3 regions of the Shewanella indica genome follow, and region 2 is predicted to be linked to each of the others. Evidence: predicted binding sites of a transcription regulator. Region 2 holds the regulator's gene; each other region holds the start of a gene.
The links. Region 2 encodes sigma-54, which starts transcription at its own class of promoters, with help from an activator protein. Its sites were predicted from a motif close to GTTGGCACGNNNNTNGNNT; they were not measured.

Region 1 (5,516 bases), 1.4 Mb from region 2:
TTTTCACTGAGGCGATAGACAAATATCTCCCATTCACTGGTGGGATAAATTTCCACCCCGGCGCGGGATATGGGTGCCGGTTTGGGGGGCAACTCCACCTTGGCCAGCTGCGCCGCCTTGGATAAGGTACTGCCCTGCAGCAGCAAGGAAACCATCACCACGAAGAAGGCCAGGTTGAAGTAAAGCTGCGCCTGTGGCAGCCCCGCCATCATGGGAAATACCGCGAGAATAATGGGTACGGCGCCGCGCAGCCCAACCCAGGAGATAAACCATCTGTCTCTGTCATGGAAGCTGCGAAACGGTAGCAAACTAAGCCAAACCGCAATCGGCCGCGCCAGAAAGATCATCCCAAAGGCCAGTGCCAAACCCGGTAAGGCGATATCTTTCAGATCCGATGGCGTCAGCAAGAGTCCCAGTACCAGGAACATGCCTATCTGACTGAGCCAGGTCATACCATCGAGGACGTTGAGAATCGAGTGTTTGCCACGGGTCGCCTTGTTACCGAGAAACAGACCCACCAGGTAAATAGACAGAATACCACTGCCTCCCAGGGCATTGGAGATAGCGAAGATCATCATTGCGCCACTCAGCACCAAAATGGAGTAGAGTCCTTCGGGCAATTGATTGCGATTGATAACTTGCCACAGCAGCCAACCGCCGCCGACACCGAGGATCCCGCCCAGGCCAAACTGTTTGATAAAGCTCAGAGCCAGATAGCTGCCCGAGAGTTCATCGCCACTGCTGCCGAGAATAGCAATCAGCGTCACGGTCAAAAACACGGCCATAGGGTCATTGCAGCCGGATTCTATTTCCAGTGTCGAACCGACACGCTCGTTCACGTTTTTGCCTTTGAGCAGGCTAAATACCGCCGCGGCATCGGTCGAACCAACAATGGCCCCCACCAACATGCCCTGAAGTAAGCTGAGATCAAACAGCCAGGCAGCCAATAAACCTGTCAGCGTGGTGGTTAACGCCACCCCAAAAGTGGCCAAGGACAAGGCCGGCCACAATGCCACCCTGAAACTGGCAACCCGGGTACGCATGCCACCATCGAGCAGAATAACAGCCAGCGCCAGGTTACTGACCAAATAAGCCACTGAATAGTCATTGAATACTATGCCGCCTGGGCCATCTTCACCGGCAAAGATACCCACCGCAAGAAATACCACCAAAATAGGAATACCGAGTCGCGACGACACCGGGCTGAGCAATACACTGACTGCGACAAGCAAGGCCCCGACAAGGAAAAAGCTGTTGATGATATCTGCGTTCAAATGACCCTCCAGTTGAAAATGCGGGGAAGCTAATAAAAGAGAAACCTGACTCTAATGAGACTCCGGAAAACACGTGGGTTACAAACGGAATTATATCATTAATTAGGGTTATTTTTCAGTAGAAACAGTTGACTTATTTTCGCTTTCAGCGAAAAAGACCAGCAAAAGAAGCCGTGTAACCCCTTAAAAAATAGAAAATTTACCAATAAAACATCAAATATGAAGCCAAAGAAACATAAACTCAAATTAATGAAAAAAACTTAATTTTTTCAATCAACTAAAGAATTTGAAATCCAAGAATCCTCATCAATATATCAGTGATGGCTTCAGGGCAAACATTCAGTGTCATAATGACACTTTGTAATGTTAAAAAGACATTCAAAATACAATCAAAATGACACAACCAAAAACACACAGAACAGTAAGATACTGATTAAAAACAAGAATAAAACTTGGCACATTAGCTGCTCTATGAAGGAAAACCTATCAAATAGACTTTGTCAGAGGGATGCCAATGAGCAGACAAAAATTCACCCTGATCGCACTGTTACTTGTGTTGGTCGCTTCTTTCACTGTACTTCTCAGTATCGGCAGTGAAATCTATCGGGAAAAACCACCGATTGCCGATGTCTATAGCGACAGCCAGGGCCAAGTGGTTTTCAGCGGCAAGGACATAGAACAAGGGCAGCTGGTTTGGCGCTCCATGGGCGGGCATCAGTTGGGCTCCGTCTGGGGCCATGGCGCTTATGTGGCTCCGGATTGGACTGCAGACTGGCTGCACCGTGAGGCCGAAGCCTGGCTGGATATTCGCGCCAAGGAGACATACAACAAGCCTTTCAATAGCCTGGACAAGAGTACTCAGGCCGCATTGGAGCAAGCTTTAAGGGACGATTTGCGCCATAACACTGTCACTACAGATGAGAGAGGTCACACCCGGGTGGTGCTTTCCGACACCCGTATCGCTGCCATGGCGCAAGTGAGTCAGCACTATCAATCTTTGTTTGGTGACGATCCCGCGCTGAATGAGCTGCGAGAAGCCTATGCGATGAAAACCAATACCATAGGATCTGCCGAACGCCGTCAGCAGCTCAATGCCTTCCTGTTTTGGGGCGCTTGGGCCGCAGTGACCGAGCGCCCGGATGCCAGTTACAGCTACACCAACAATTGGCCCTACGATCCGCAACTGGGCAACACACCGACCTCAGACAATATCGTCTGGTCGATTCTGAGCATAGTGACTCTGCTGGCCGGTATCGGTGCCCTGGTTTGGTATCATGCCGCCGGCAAACATGAAGCGCTGTCGGCTCCCGCCACAGAAGATCCCCTGTTCAGACACAAACCCACCCCTTCACAAAAGGCCACGGGTAAATATTTCATTACCGCTATCGGCCTATTTCTGCTGCAGATACTGCTAGGTGGCGTCACGGCGCACTATGCGGTTGAAGGCCAGGAGTTTTACGGTTTTCCCTTGAGTGAGATCCTGCCCTATTCAGTGACCCGCACCTGGCATACTCAACTGGCAGTATTCTGGATAGCGACGGCCTGGCTCGGTACCGGGCTCTATATCGCGCCGGCGCTTTCCGGCCACGAGCCCAAATATCAACGCTTCGGTGTCAACCTATTGTGGGTCGCTCTGCTGGTCGTGGTGCTGGGCTCCATGGCCGGTGAATGGCTGGGGGTACAACAATATTTCTCGCTGGACAACAACTTCCTCTTCGGTCACCAGGGATATGAATACATAGATCTCGGCCGGGTTTGGCAATTGCTGCTGTTAGCCGGATTGATGATCTGGCTGGCGCTGGTGAGCCGCGCCATGTTGCCCGCCCTGAAACAGGAATCTGAGCTAAAGCCTGTGCTCTGGGTACTCTACGCCTCCTGTGTCGCCATCGGCCTCTTCTATGGTGCCGGGCTGTTTATGGGTAAACACACTAACCTTGCCATCGCCGAATACTGGCGTTGGTGGGTAGTACATCTGTGGGTTGAAGGCTTCTTTGAAACCTTTGCCACCTCGGTTATCGCCCTGATGTTTGTGCGTCTTGGCCTTATCCGTGCCCGCAGTGCCAATGGTGCGGTACTCTTCTCTACCCTGATCTTCCTGACCGGGGGCCTGATAGGCACACTGCATCACCTCTATTTCACCGGCACCCCCACTTCGGTCATCGCCTGGGGCGCTATCTTCTCGGCGTTGGAAGTGGTGCCTCTGGCCCTTATCGGTTTTGAAGCGGTGGAAAGCTATCGCCTGCGCCGGGCCGCTCCCTGGATGCAACGCTATCACTGGGCCATCATGTTCTTTGTTGCCACCGCTTTCTGGAATCTGGTGGGCGCCGGTGTACTGGGCTTCCTGATCAATCCACCGATTGCCCTCTATTACATTCAAGGGCTGAATACCACGGCCACCCACGCCCACGGCGCCTTTATGGGAGTCTACGGCATGTTGGGGATAGGCCTGATGTTGTTCTGCCTGTCAGGACTTGCCGGTAAACTGCGCTGGGAAGACAAGTGGCTCAAGGGAGCATTCTGGAGCCTGAATCTGGGGCTGGCCGCCATGCTGTTCCTGTCATTGCTGCCGGTGGGCATAGTGCAGTTCTTTGCCGTTCTGGATCATGGCTACTGGTTTGCCCGCTCGGCAGAGGTGATCCACAGCCCGCTGGTAGAACGCCTGGTATGGATGCGGATGTTCGGTGATATCATCTTCTCCGTCGGTGGTTTATTGCTGGGCGCCTTCCTGCTGGGATTGTTACGACAGGCAGTCAAGGCCAAACGCTTGGCCATTGCTACCAGTCACTAGCCACTCACACTGCAAACAATGTCAAAATGACATTCCACTGTCCCTGGGGTAGACTCACCCCAGGGATTTTATTCAGGTCAGCTTATGCCACTCAGCCATTCCGATCTCACCCGTATCGCGCTGGATATCACCTCAGGTTTGCCAAACAGCGACAGATTCAGCCGTCTGCTGGCAACGGTACGGGACAATCTCCATTGTGATGCCGCCGCTCTACTGAGGTTTCAGGGCAATCGCTTTATCCCACTGGCAATCGATGGCCTCAGGGCCGATGTACTCGGTCGCAGCTTCAACATCACAGAGCACCCGAGACTGGAAGCCATCGCCCGCGCCGGCGATCTGGTGCGCTTTCCGGCAGACAGCCAATTGCCGGATCCCTACGATGGCCTGATAGCCGCCCATACAGATAAGCTCAAGGTGCATGCCTGTATCGGCCTGCCGCTGCTGGACAAGGAACAACTGATAGGCGCCTTGACCATAGATGGTCTGGACCCTTGCCAGTTCGACGATTTCAGCGATGAAGAGCTGCGAAGCCTGAGCGCCATCGCCGCCGCCTCCCTCGGCAATGCCCTGCTGCTGGATAAGTTGGAAAGCCTGTCGCTACAGAGCCAGAGTCGACCTTTGCCGGAAAGCGGCCATAGTGAACTCCTGGGAGAAAGCCCGCAAATGTTGGCGCTGAAGCGGGAAATTGCCGTGGTCGCTCCCAGCGATCTGAACGTATTGATCCTCGGTGAAACCGGCACGGGTAAAGAGCTGGTTGCCAAGGCAGTACACGCCGCCTCGCCCAGAGGCAACAAGGCTCTGGTGTACCTCAACTGCGCCGCCCTACCCGAGTCGGTCGCCGAGAGTGAACTCTTCGGTCATGTCAAAGGCGCCTTTACCGGCGCCATCAGCAATCGCGCCGGTAAGTTTGAATTGGCCGACAAGGGGACTTTGTTTCTCGACGAGATAGGCGAGCTCAGCCTGCCGCTGCAGGCCAAGTTACTCAGGGTGCTGCAATACGGCGATCTGCAACGGGTTGGCGAAGATAGAAGCCTGACAGTGGATGTGCGGGTTATCGCCGCCACCAATAAGGATCTCAAAACCGAGGTGGTTGAAGGCCGCTTTCGCGCCGATCTCTACCACAGGCTAAGTGTTTTCCCGCTACTTGTGCCGCCACTGAGAGAAAGGGGCCGCGACATACTGCTGCTTGCCGGGCATTTTCTTGAACGTTGCCGCAGCAAGCTGGGGCTGGAGCGCCTCAGTCTGTCCGCCGAATCGGAAGCCTGGCTGCTGGCCAACGACTGGCCCGGCAACGTCAGGGAACTGGAACACCTGTTGCACCGCGCCAGCGTGTTGGCGCGCGCCGCCAGTGACCATAACCAATGCCAGTTGCAACTGGGTGAGTTACAGTCAAAGAGCTCCTCTCCAAGTGCGCTGCCGCGCCAGTTGGACACAACAGTGCCTGCAGAAGCCAT
Region 2 (5,516 bases):
GCAGCATGTCGCGCACATGCACGAACATACCACTGCCAAGAGCTTGGTTTAGTTGAGTAAGACGTTGTTCTGTCAGCTCTTGGTCGAGCGCTTCTATTGGCATGCAGTTCCCCCTGTGATGCAAAGCGAGGATATGTTACCTCAAGACAGGGGAGTTATAGAAACAAAGAGTGCAGTGCTAAGGAAGGGGCGAGCAAGTCCCACGCGTGCTCTGCGTCGGCTTACCGTACTGCCTGCTGTGTTGTGTCTTTCCCTAAGACTTCAGCTGGCTTCGTCGAAACGGGCGTTTATCAGAGCGCAGATGGCATCCATTGCGGGTTCGGCATCCGGGCCTTCGGCAATAAGGCGTATGGTTTTGCCTTGACCGGTTTCCAGCATCAAGAGCCCAAGCACGCTGGCGGCCGAGGCCTTTTTCTCGCCCTGGATCAGAGTGATATCGGCTTCGAACTCGCTGGCCAGCACCGCCAGCTTAGTGGCGGCGCGGGCATGCAGGCCCAGCTTGTTGACTATGGTGACTTCCCGTTCAACCTTTGCCATTGCCCAGCTCTCTGTGGCGGGCCTGTACCTTGTGTTTGCTGTTGCCAAAACGCTTGGCCAGCTGGTCGGCGACATAGACAGATCTATGCTGGCCGCCGGTGCAACCTATGGCTATGGTGAGATAGCTGCGGTTGTTGCGTTCAAGGTGCGGTAGCCAGGTTTCCAGCAGATTCTCTATCTGCCAGATAAATTTGTTCACCAGTGGCTGACGGATAAGGAATTCCTGTACCGGCTCATCCAGCCCAGTCAGCGGCCTGAGCGCCGGTTCCCAGTGAGGGTTGGGCAGAAAGCGCACATCAAACATGAAGTCGGCTTCCTGGGGCATGCCGTGCTTGAAGCCGAACGATTCGAAGTTGATCACCAACTCTTTGTCGACGCTACCCAGCAGAATTTCCCGTACTTTGTCACTGAGTTCATAGATATTCAGTGCCGAGGTATCTATGTAGTGATCCACCAGTTTCGACATAGGCTCCAGCAACTTACCTTCGTGCTTGATGGCATCTTGCAGCGAGACAGTGCTCTTGGATAGGGGGTGTAATCTGCGGGTTTCGCTGTAGCGTTTAAGGAGTACTTTATCGGAAGCGTTGAGGAAGAAGCTGGTCAGTTGGGTGTTTTCCGGCAGTGCCGCCAACTGTTTTTCCAGCACTTTTTCCTGATCCGGCATGTTGCGCACATCTATGCTGATGGCGACCAGATCATTGCTGCCTCGGAGGTTTTCCAGCAGGCTGCCTATCATGGGCAGGGGCAGATTATCCACACAGTAGTAACCCAGGTCTTCGAGTACCCTGAGGGCAACGGATTTTCCGGAACCGGAGCGGCCTGAGACTATAGCGAGTTTCATCCTGTGATCACCTGATAGAGTTCTGTTTCATCGCGGGATTTACGCAACTGCTTGAGTATTGCTTTGTCGCTGAGCTTTTCAGCCATGGCAGACAGGGTACTCAGATGTTGTTGGCATTGATCTGCGGGAACCAGAAGGGCGAACAGTATGTCCACCGGTTGGTTGTCTATGGCATCGAAGGCGATAGGCTCTTCGCATTTGACCAGCACGGCAATCGGCTCTGTGATATCAGGCAGCCGGCCATGCGGAATCGCAATACCATTACCTATACCTGTGCTCCCCATCTTTTCGCGGGCCAAAAGGCTTTCAAAAATCGCTTGAGAGGAAAGGGTGGGGTACTGGGCGCTGGCGAGATCGCTAATTAGCTCCAGTACCTTTTTCTTACTGCCCGGAGTGGCACAGGTAGTGCACTCCGGCCGCAGGATGGTACTCAGTTCCATCGTTAGTGTTTTGTCAGCTTTTCTTTATGTTTAATGACCTGACGATCCAATTTATCAATCAGAACGTCGATGGCGGCATACATGTCGGCATGTTCAGAAGTTGCATAGACTTCGCCGCCTGTGAGGTTGATCTTGGCTTCGGCAATCTGTTGCAGTTTTTGTACATTGAGCACAACGTGCACATTATTGATCTGTTCGAAATGGCGTTCAAGTTTCGAAAACTTACTTTCCACATAGTCACGCAGTGAGTCGGTGATCTCGATATGATGTCCTGTCAGGTTGATTTGCATAGAAAGATTCCTCCAATTTCCAACTGTGGATTTATAAACTCTTACGCTGGTTCGACGGTGGTATCATCATAGCCTCGCGATACTTGGCTATGGTGCGTCTTGCAACGTTGATTCCCTGTTCTGCCAGAAGTTGTGCCATCTTGCTGTCGCTCAAAGGTTTCTTCTGGTTTTCCGCTGCCACGAGCTTCTTGATAAAAGCCCTGATCGCCGTGGAAGAGCATTCTCCGCCATCTTCGGTACCGACATGGCTGGAGAAGAAGTACTTCAATTCAAATATTCCCCTCGGGGTATGCATATACTTTTGAGTGGTGACCCTGGAGATGGTCGATTCATGCATCTCGACCGCCTCGGCAATATCGTTGAGTACCATGGGTTTCATGGCCTCTTCACCATATTCAAAAAATCCCTGCTGGAACTGCACTATGCAGTTGGCCACCTTGAGCAGGGTGTCGTTGCGGCTCTCCAGGCTCTTGATAAACCATTTGGCTTCCTGAAGATGACCACGAATAAACTGGCTGTCTGATTGGCTGCGGGCGCTACGGGCCATGGCAGCATACTGTTGGTTGATCCCGAGTTTGGGCATACAGTCCGGATTGAGCTCCACTACCCAGCGGCCGCTCTTCTTCCAGACGCTGACATCCGGGATCACATATTCCTCGTCCATCGGCTGCACCAGCAAACCGGGGCGGGGATTGAGGCTCTGAATAAGGTTGATGGCGTCACGCAGTTGATCTTCCTTGAGCTTGGTCTTACGCATTAGGGTGCGAAAGTCGCGGGTAGCGATGAGATCCAGATGTTCGTCAATCAACAAGCGGGCGTCGGCCAGATGCGGGGTGTCGGCGTTGAACTGTTGCAATTGGATCAGCAGGCATTCGCGCAGATCTCTGGAGGCGATGCCGATGGGATCGAAGTGCTGGATCCGCTTGAGTACCGCCTCGACTTCATCGAGCTCAATCTCAGGGTTGCCCATGGCTTCGAGGATCTCCTCAGTGCTCTGGGTTAGATAGCCCTGCTCGTCAATGGCATCTATGATGGCGGTGGCAATGGCGTCGTCGGTATCGGAAAACGGGGTCAGGTTCTTTTGCCATTCCAGGTGTTCATAGAGACCTTCGCTGGTTTCACCCTGGAAGGGCATGTCATCTTCACGGCCCATAGCCGGCCCTGAGGCGCTGGCGGCGGTAAAGACTTCATCCCAGGTGGTATCCATAGGCAATTCATCCGGCATAGACTCATTGTTCAATGCCTCTGAGGTTTCTACCGTGGAACCATCTTCCTGCTTGACGCTCAATTCGCCGGCGTCGTTTTCCTTGTGGTTGTCGTCGATAGCGTCATCCTGGTTGTCCTCGGCCATCTCCAACAGAGGGTTGGCTTCCAAGGCTTCCTGGATTTCCTGCTGCAGCTCAAGGGACGACAGTTGCAGCAGGCGAATTGCCTGCTGCAACTGAGGTGTCATGGTCAACTGTTGACCCAATTTGAGCTGGAGTGACGCTTTCATTATACCGCTAATCCCTACTCGTTATTTTTCAAGGAAAAAATTCAATAATAACAAACTATAATACCCGGAATTGCCGCCGGATGACATGATCCTAACTATAGCCTGAATTGTTCGCCTAAGTACACAGCACGCACTTGCTGGTTGTCCAAGATTTCAGCGGGTGTGCCCTCGGCAATCAACTGCCCATGGCTGACAATGTAGGCTCGCTCACAAACGTCGAGCGTTTCGCGAACATTGTGGTCTGTGATCAGCACCCCCAAACCGCGGGACTTAAGCTGTTCGATGATTTTCTTGATATCGATAACTGAGATGGGATCCACACCGGCGAACGGCTCATCCAGCAGAATGAACTGTGGATTGGCGGCCAATGCCCGGGCGATTTCCACCCGGCGGCGTTCACCGCCGGAGAGGGACATCCCCAGGCTGTCACGTATGTGGGTAATGTGGAATTCTTCCAGCAACTGTTCGAGTTGTTCCTCGCGCTCGTCGCTGTTGAGCTCTTTGCGGGTTTGCAGTACGGCCATGATGTTGTCATGTACCGACAGCTTGCGGAAAATACTGGCTTCCTGTGGCAGATAGCCTATGCCTTTACGGGCACGCAGGTGCATGGGATCCAAGGTCAGCTCGTCGTCGTCAATGAAAATACGGCCCTTGTCACTCTGCACCAGGCCAACCACCATATAGAAGGTAGTCGTCTTGCCCGCCCCGTTGGGGCCCAGCAGCCCCACGATCTGGCCGGTATTGACCGATAGGCTGACATCTTTGACTACGTTGCGCTTCTTGTAACTCTTTGCCAGGTTTTGTGCCGTCAGGGTGCTGGTCATTGCGGCTCCTGCTGCTGTTCTTTCTTATTGAGATCCTGATAGTTTTCCGGCTGGATAACAGTGGTTACCCTATCTTGGCCTTTGCCGCTGCTTTCCGCTTCCAGCTGCTGCTTGTTGATGTCGTAGACTATCTTCTCGGCGGTTACTTCGCTGCCGTCCTGTTCCACTTTGGCTTGGCCTATCAAGGTCATGATGCGGCTGTCTATGTTGTAGTGGATCTCTTTGGCCTTGGCACTGGCCTGACGGCCATCTTCCAGCTTCTGGGTATAGGTGGCAGGTGAGCCCTTGGCCACCAGGATCCGCTCGCCACTCTTGTCCTCAGTGTAAGCCGTGAGTTCATCGGCCAGCAGCTTCAAACTGCCCTGGGTGACTGTGACAGGCCCGCCGTATACCACGCGCTTGTTTTTGATATCGGCAAACTGATTGGCGGCGCTGATCTCGACTTTTTGCAGCAGATCTTCTTCAATGGCCACTGCCGACAGGCTTGTGATGCACAAGAGGGCACCGATAAAAAGCTTACTTGGTTTCATAGGTTCCTTTCACCTGACTGGTCAGCTTTACTTGCTGAGCGTTGAGATCGGCATACAGGCCGGATCCCTTGATATTAAAGTCTCTGCCTTCGATCAGGATCTCGCGATCTGAGGTCATGATCATGGTGTCCAGATCCAGCTCCACATAACTGGTTTTCAGGCTCTGGATCGGTTCATTGGGGCTAATGGCGTCGATGATAACATTATTTTCAAGTACCACTCGGTTACTCTTGCGATTGAGCCTGCCCTCGTTGGCAGACAGGCGCCACTGCGCTTCGCCCTTGTCCGGATAGACCAGATAAACCGGTTGGTTGAAGAAGGTCTTCTCATTGGCTTCATAGTGTTCCATGTGCGCCGCCGCGACCCTGCTGGCGACATTGCCCTGCTCGTCAAAGTTGACTGAGCGCAGGTCATCGGCGACAAAGTCCGGCCGCACAACATCCACCGGCGCCTCGCTCTGTTGGGCGTTGCGCTTGTTCTGCACCTGCCAGTAAAGGATAAGTGCAGTGGAGAAAAACAAAATAATGGCCAGAGTGACCCTATTCATATACTCATTCCG
Region 3 (5,516 bases), 2.0 Mb from region 2:
GCCTTCGCCTCTTGTCCCTGTTACTGCATCACAAAGCCGGTAAACAGCACTTTCTCAACCACTTTTCGGCCTGTTACCGGTTGCAGCGTGTTTTGCACATTGAGCAGCGCCAACTGCCTGAGCTCATCCTTACCCGCCTGGCTGCTGAGCTTTTCGACATCGGCACCGCTGAAGGTAGTCAGCAGTGCATCTTCAATCAATGGAACATGCTTCCTGATAGTGACATCGTCATCACTGCCCCGCACCATAAGCTGCACCTTGATCTCCACCAGCCTGGAACGGTTGGCCCCCGGCAGGTTGAACAGAAATGGTCTGGGCATAGCGACATAGAAGGCTTCCCTGCTGTCGTTGACCTGAGTGACTTCGGTACCCTGCTCCCCCTTGGCTGCATCGTTCGCAGAATCATCTGAGCCACCCAGGAAAAACCACAAGCCAGCGCCAATCAGCAGCAACACCACCAGACCTATGCCACCGAAGATAAAGAGTTTCTTTCTACTTTTAGGCGCCTGCGCCTCTTGCAGCTCAAGCTCTTCTTGCTCTGCCATCCTCTTTCCTATCCCTTAATCAACCGCACTGCCCGCGGAAAAATGCCATCCCTATAGGTTACCTGCTCAGGCGTAATAATCTATACCCGAGCCATAACTTGTTGTGTGATTTGTGCTTTGTACCGTTTCTTCGACGGAAATTTCACCGTTGGTGCTCTCCTGGGCAAAACCACCGCCATTGCCACCTTGCTGCTCGCCTTGCTCACGACCACCTTGGGAAATATGGCTATCGGCCAGGTTCATTCCCTGCTCCTGCAACATTTCTCTCAATCTGGGCATAGCCTGTTCCAGCATATCCCGGGTTTGCGGTTGGGTGACATGGAACTGCACTTGGGTCTGATCGCCATGCACCTGAACCCTGACCATCATGGCTCCAAGCTCAGGTGGGTCGAGACGAATTTCAGCCTGTTGCACACCATTACTGACCATGGTGATCAACTGTTGCCGCATCACGGGAGCAAAGCGTTGCACCATATCGGCGGTTTGCAGTGATTGCTCCATCCCCTGCCTCAACGACAGTTGATATTGGGCCATCTCTCCCCGCTGGGGAGGCTGTAATCCTTGTTGATGCAGCTGTTGCTGGAATGGGCTGATATCTGTCTGGGTTGATGCCGCATCACCCTTTAGCGCCTGATGTATGGCGTCACTCACAGGGCTTCGCACCTCGGCAGCAGTCTGAGTACCTTTCACCTCAGCCTTGACTAAGCTGGCGAGAACATCCTTGGCGACAGCTTTGTCACTCTTGCCGTCAGCGCCAACAGCCGTTGCCGCCGCGGTCACCGCAGCACCCAACTTGCCGGCAGTATCTGTCTTGGCCTTATCGGCAATTACGCTTTGCGCCAAGATCTTGTCACTCTTTTCCTCTGTGGCATTGAGCACAGCTTCACGAACCACAGCTGCCATACCATCCTGAGTCGCCGCCTTACGCGCTGACTTATCAGCATCCGCCCAGCCCATTTGTTGCTCGCCTTGCTGAGACTTGGCCTTATCTGCCGTAACCGTCTTATCAAGAGCCAGCAAAGGAGCATCTAAGGTTTCATCCTCTGCTTCGCTATCGCCTTTGCTTGCCGCTTCCTGATCAGTATCGGTCAGTTTGGCGCTGTCTTGTTCACTCTCGTCACTTTCGTCAGCGGTAATCAGTTCTGCACCTTCCGGGCTATCTATCGCTACTATGCCAAGCTCGACACCACTCTGTTTAAGGTTTTCCAGGAGCTGTATCTGTTCTTCGGGAGACATGGCCTTGATCTCATCTTCCTTGAGCCCAGTAAGTGCGGCAATCTGTGTTAGCAGACTTTGCTCATCGACTTCGGTGGCCATAGCGGTGACCATAGTGCCGTCTTCAGACGGCAAGTTCTTGCCCATGGCTATCTGCCCCAAAATGAGCGAGACATCAACGGCCTGTTCAGCATGGAGGTTTTCACTATCAAGACTGCCGCCGGTAAATGTCGGCTTAACGCTTTGTGAGTCGAATGAAAATTTAGTCTGCGCCTGTTGATAAGCGGCGAAAAAAGCTTCGTTATCAGTAGATTGTAGTGCATCTGTGGCGGAAACTCCCTTGCCGCCCGCATTGCCGATCAGGATATTGGATAACTGCTGCATGCCTTCCTCCAGCACCTAGGCCCTCAATAGATAAAGATAGGCCGAGTCAGAATTAATGTCTCTGCCTCAAACAAAGCAAAATTCACGCCAACAAATAAAATAGAATGGATAATCGAAGAACTACCCGGGAATGAAAGTCTGTGGAAGCTCAGTGGTTGAGCTTGCGACGAAAAAACTGCTGGGAAGCAAACTCATCGATGAGTTTTTGCTCCTGTTTGGCGGCTTTGGCTTCGGCCTGCAGGGCTTTTTTCTCCAGCAACATCTCCACCGCCTTACGCTTTTGCTGCTTCTCCAGCCAATGTTGCTGCCGATAGCCCCGCTGCTTATCGGCCTCGGCAACCACGGCGAGTTGTTGCCCTATGGCATCATCTACCTGACGCACAAATCGATGAAACTGCTGGTAATAGGAGGCGCCAATGCTCTGCCCCTGCTGGGCATCGAGTTGCTTCATATAGTCAAGACGGTATTCCTGCAGCGCCTGCAACTGAGACTTGCGCCTCTGGCATTCCATTTGCGCGGCTTTAAGCTGCAGTGCCGCCTGCTCTTCGGCTTCGACCGCCAGTTTCAACACTGTGTGCAAAGGATCGGGTTTCGCCATCTGTATTACTATTCCTTAAAATTGCCTGCCTTGCGGGCCTTAACCCGACTCTCTCAATCAGGCTCTGGCTACCCTATTCTCAGCACTTTTTTGTCGAGCCCCAAAACCCATGCACAGAGTGATATTACACCTTACATTGGGCTGCAAGCTGCCCCAACATCTGCTGGCAATCACTGAAACTAATAGCATCGCGCATCCCCTGCCGCAAAAAGGCGTTCATGGCGGGTTGCAGGCGTATGGCGTTGTCGATACGCGGATCCGAGCCTTGGGAATAGGCACCGATGGAGATCAGATCCCGGTTTTGCTGGTAGAGCGAATACACCTGCTTGACGCGCCGCATCGCTTCGAGGTGCGCCTCACTTATCACCATAGGTGCCACCCGGCTGATGGAAGCTTCAATGTCTATCGCCGGATAATGTCCTGAGTCGGCCAAGGCCCGCGACAGCACTATGTGACCGTCCAAAATGGCCCGCGAGGCATCGGCAATGGGATCTTGCTGATCATCCCCTTCGGTAAGCACAGTATAGAAGGCAGTGATCGAGCCCTGCCCTTCACCGCCATTACCGGCGCGCTCCACCAAACGGGGCAACTTGGCAAATACCGAAGGCGGATAGCCTTTGGTTGCCGGCGGCTCACCGACCGCCAGAGCGATTTCCCGCTGCGCCTGGGCATAACGGGTCAGGCTATCCATCAACAGCAGAACATCATAGCCGAGATCGCGAAAATACTCGGCTATCCGAGTCGAGGTTTCGCAGGCGCGAAGGCGCATCAAGGGGGAGGTATCTGCCGGAGCAGCTATGACCACAGAGCGGGCCCGTCCCTCTGCGCCCAGGATCTCTTCGATAAACTCTTTTACTTCCCGGCCACGCTCCCCCACCAGGCCAACCACAATAATGTCGGCCGTGGTGCCGCGGGTCATCATGCCAAGAAGCACACTCTTACCCACGCCGGAGCCGGCAAAGAGCCCCATACGTTGGCCCTTGCCCACGGTAAGCATGGCATTGATGGCTCTGACGCCTACATCGAGCGGTTCGGTAATCGCCCGTCTGGCCAAGGGGTTGATTGCCGGGCTGTGGCGCGAGGCTTGTTCGTCTGTGTGCAGGGCGCCCATACCATCGAGCGGCTGGCCGTTACCGTCCAGCACCCGACCAAGAAGACTCAAACCAACGCTGAGCCCGGTTTGCTCACCAAGCGGCATCACTTTGGCTCCGGGCAGCACGCCCCTGAGTTCTTCCACCGGCATCAGATACAATAGCTCATCGTCAAAACCTATCACCTCGGCAATAAGCTTACCCGCCATGGTATCTATGGCACAGAGACTACCGACCGGCGCCCGGCAACCACTGGCTTCCAGCGTCAGGCCAACCACCCGCACCAACTGGCCGCTGGCAACCGCTTGAAACGGCGCTTGCTTTTCGGCCAAGTGTTTGAGTTCACTCAGCAGTTGGCTTCGGCGCTGCTGCATCATGAGCGTCTCCTTCGCTGGGCTGTTCGCCCTCTTGACTTGCGGTCTCGGCCTTGTCGCTCACAACGGCTGTTTGTTCATCTGCAAGCGTTTGCCCCTGCTCGCTGTCCGGTATAGGCGGGCTTGGCCTATCGTCTATTGCGGCCTGCTGCTGAGCAGCCCTTTTCGCCAACATGGATTGTTCGGCTTCAAGATTGGCAAACACCCCGTCCAAACGGGTTTCCAGACGCATATCCACTTGCGAGCGTTGGCTGTCCACCACACAATCGCCCCGGTTGAGGCCGGGATCGGCTTCCAGTGTCCAGCGGTTACGTGCCAGTTGTTCTTCACCGTAGAGCTCGCTGACCAAAGCCATATCTTCGGGATGCAGGCGCAGATTCACTTTCTGCTCTTTGAGTGGCAGGGCATCTATCCCTTGCCTGAGCGCCGCCAGTATATGTTCCGGATGGGTTTTCAATTCATGGGCAATAAGATTGCGCGCCAAAGTGGCGACCAAGGTCAGTAGCGATTCTTCTATCCGGGTATCCAGCAGCGCCAGCGGCGCCTCGAACTGAGCGAGCAAAGCATCGAAACGTTCTATCATGGCGGCGGCCTGCTGTAGGCCTTCTTCCCGGCCTTGCTCAAGCCCCTGGGAAAAACCTTCACTGTGGCCCTGTTCCAAGCCCTGAAGACGCCCTTCCTCCAGGCCTTTGGCCAGCCCTTGCTCCTTACCTTCGGCAAAACCTTCCTGCTCGGCTTGCTCGCGGATAGATTCGATTTCAGCCAAAGTCGGTGGCGAAATAACTTCTTCGGCAGCCTTGGGCTCTATGCGTCCAGGTTTGTGACCAAACAGGTTACTCGGCTTAAGCGGCATGGCGTCACCCACATCGGGCAACTGCCAATGAACAAACTCGTCTGCTTCATCCGGCGGCAAAATGTTGTGGGGCACCTTTTTGTCTGTCATTCAAATTCGCCTGTCAGAGGAATTCTTCACTGCCGCCGCCACCGAGCATAATCTCTCCGGCATCGGACAAGCGACGGGCGATGGACAATATCTCTTTCTGGGCCACTTCCACTTCGCTGATACGAATTGGCCCCATGGCCTCGAGATCGTCACGCAGCAATTCGGCAGCACGTTTGGACATATTGCCGAGGATCTTTTCCTTCAATGGCTCGTCGGCGCCCTTGAGCGCCTTCATCAGTACATCCTGCTGCACTTCCCGCAGCAGCGTCTGAATACCACGGTCGTCGACATCGATGAGGTTTTCGAACACGAACATCAAGTCCTGGATCTGCTGCGCCATCTCTTCGTCGGACTCGCGCAGAGTTT

Region 1: SIL79_RS10585 (nitric-oxide reductase large subunit) is a predicted target of sigma-54. The motif match lies at 1,726-1,744, and genes of this name have one in related genera.
Region 3: SIL79_RS13075 (flagellar hook-length control protein FliK) is a predicted target of sigma-54. The motif match lies at 2,218-2,236, and genes of this name have one in related genera.

What each region holds. Positions count from the first base shown of each region.
Region 1 covers NZ_JAWXXR010000001.1:2,353,510-2,359,025, reverse strand. Annotated here, with positions in the region: gene SIL79_RS10590 (potassium/proton antiporter) at 1-1,274, opposite strand, end outside; gene SIL79_RS10585 (nitric-oxide reductase large subunit) at 1,789-4,062, shown strand; gene norR (nitric oxide reductase transcriptional regulator NorR) at 4,147-5,516, shown strand, end outside.
Region 2 covers NZ_JAWXXR010000001.1:927,505-933,020, reverse strand. Annotated here, with positions in the region: gene mgtE (magnesium transporter) at 1-103, opposite strand, end outside; gene SIL79_RS04300 (HPr family phosphocarrier protein) at 262-537, opposite strand; gene rapZ (RNase adapter RapZ) at 524-1,378, opposite strand; gene ptsN (PTS IIA-like nitrogen regulatory protein PtsN) at 1,375-1,818, opposite strand; gene hpf (ribosome hibernation promoting factor) at 1,821-2,108, opposite strand; gene SIL79_RS04280 (RNA polymerase factor sigma-54) at 2,140-3,603, opposite strand; gene lptB (LPS export ABC transporter ATP-binding protein) at 3,699-4,427, opposite strand; gene lptA (lipopolysaccharide transport periplasmic protein LptA) at 4,424-4,957, opposite strand; gene lptC (LPS export ABC transporter periplasmic protein LptC) at 4,944-5,504, opposite strand; gene kdsC (3-deoxy-manno-octulosonate-8-phosphatase KdsC) at 5,501-5,516, opposite strand, start outside.
Region 3 covers NZ_JAWXXR010000001.1:2,908,109-2,913,624, reverse strand. Annotated here, with positions in the region: gene fliL (flagellar basal body-associated protein FliL) at 21-545, opposite strand; gene SIL79_RS13075 (flagellar hook-length control protein FliK) at 612-2,144, opposite strand; gene fliJ (flagellar export protein FliJ) at 2,293-2,742, opposite strand; gene fliI (flagellar protein export ATPase FliI) at 2,867-4,207, opposite strand; gene fliH (flagellar assembly protein FliH) at 4,176-5,150, opposite strand; gene fliG (flagellar motor switch protein FliG) at 5,164-5,516, opposite strand, start outside.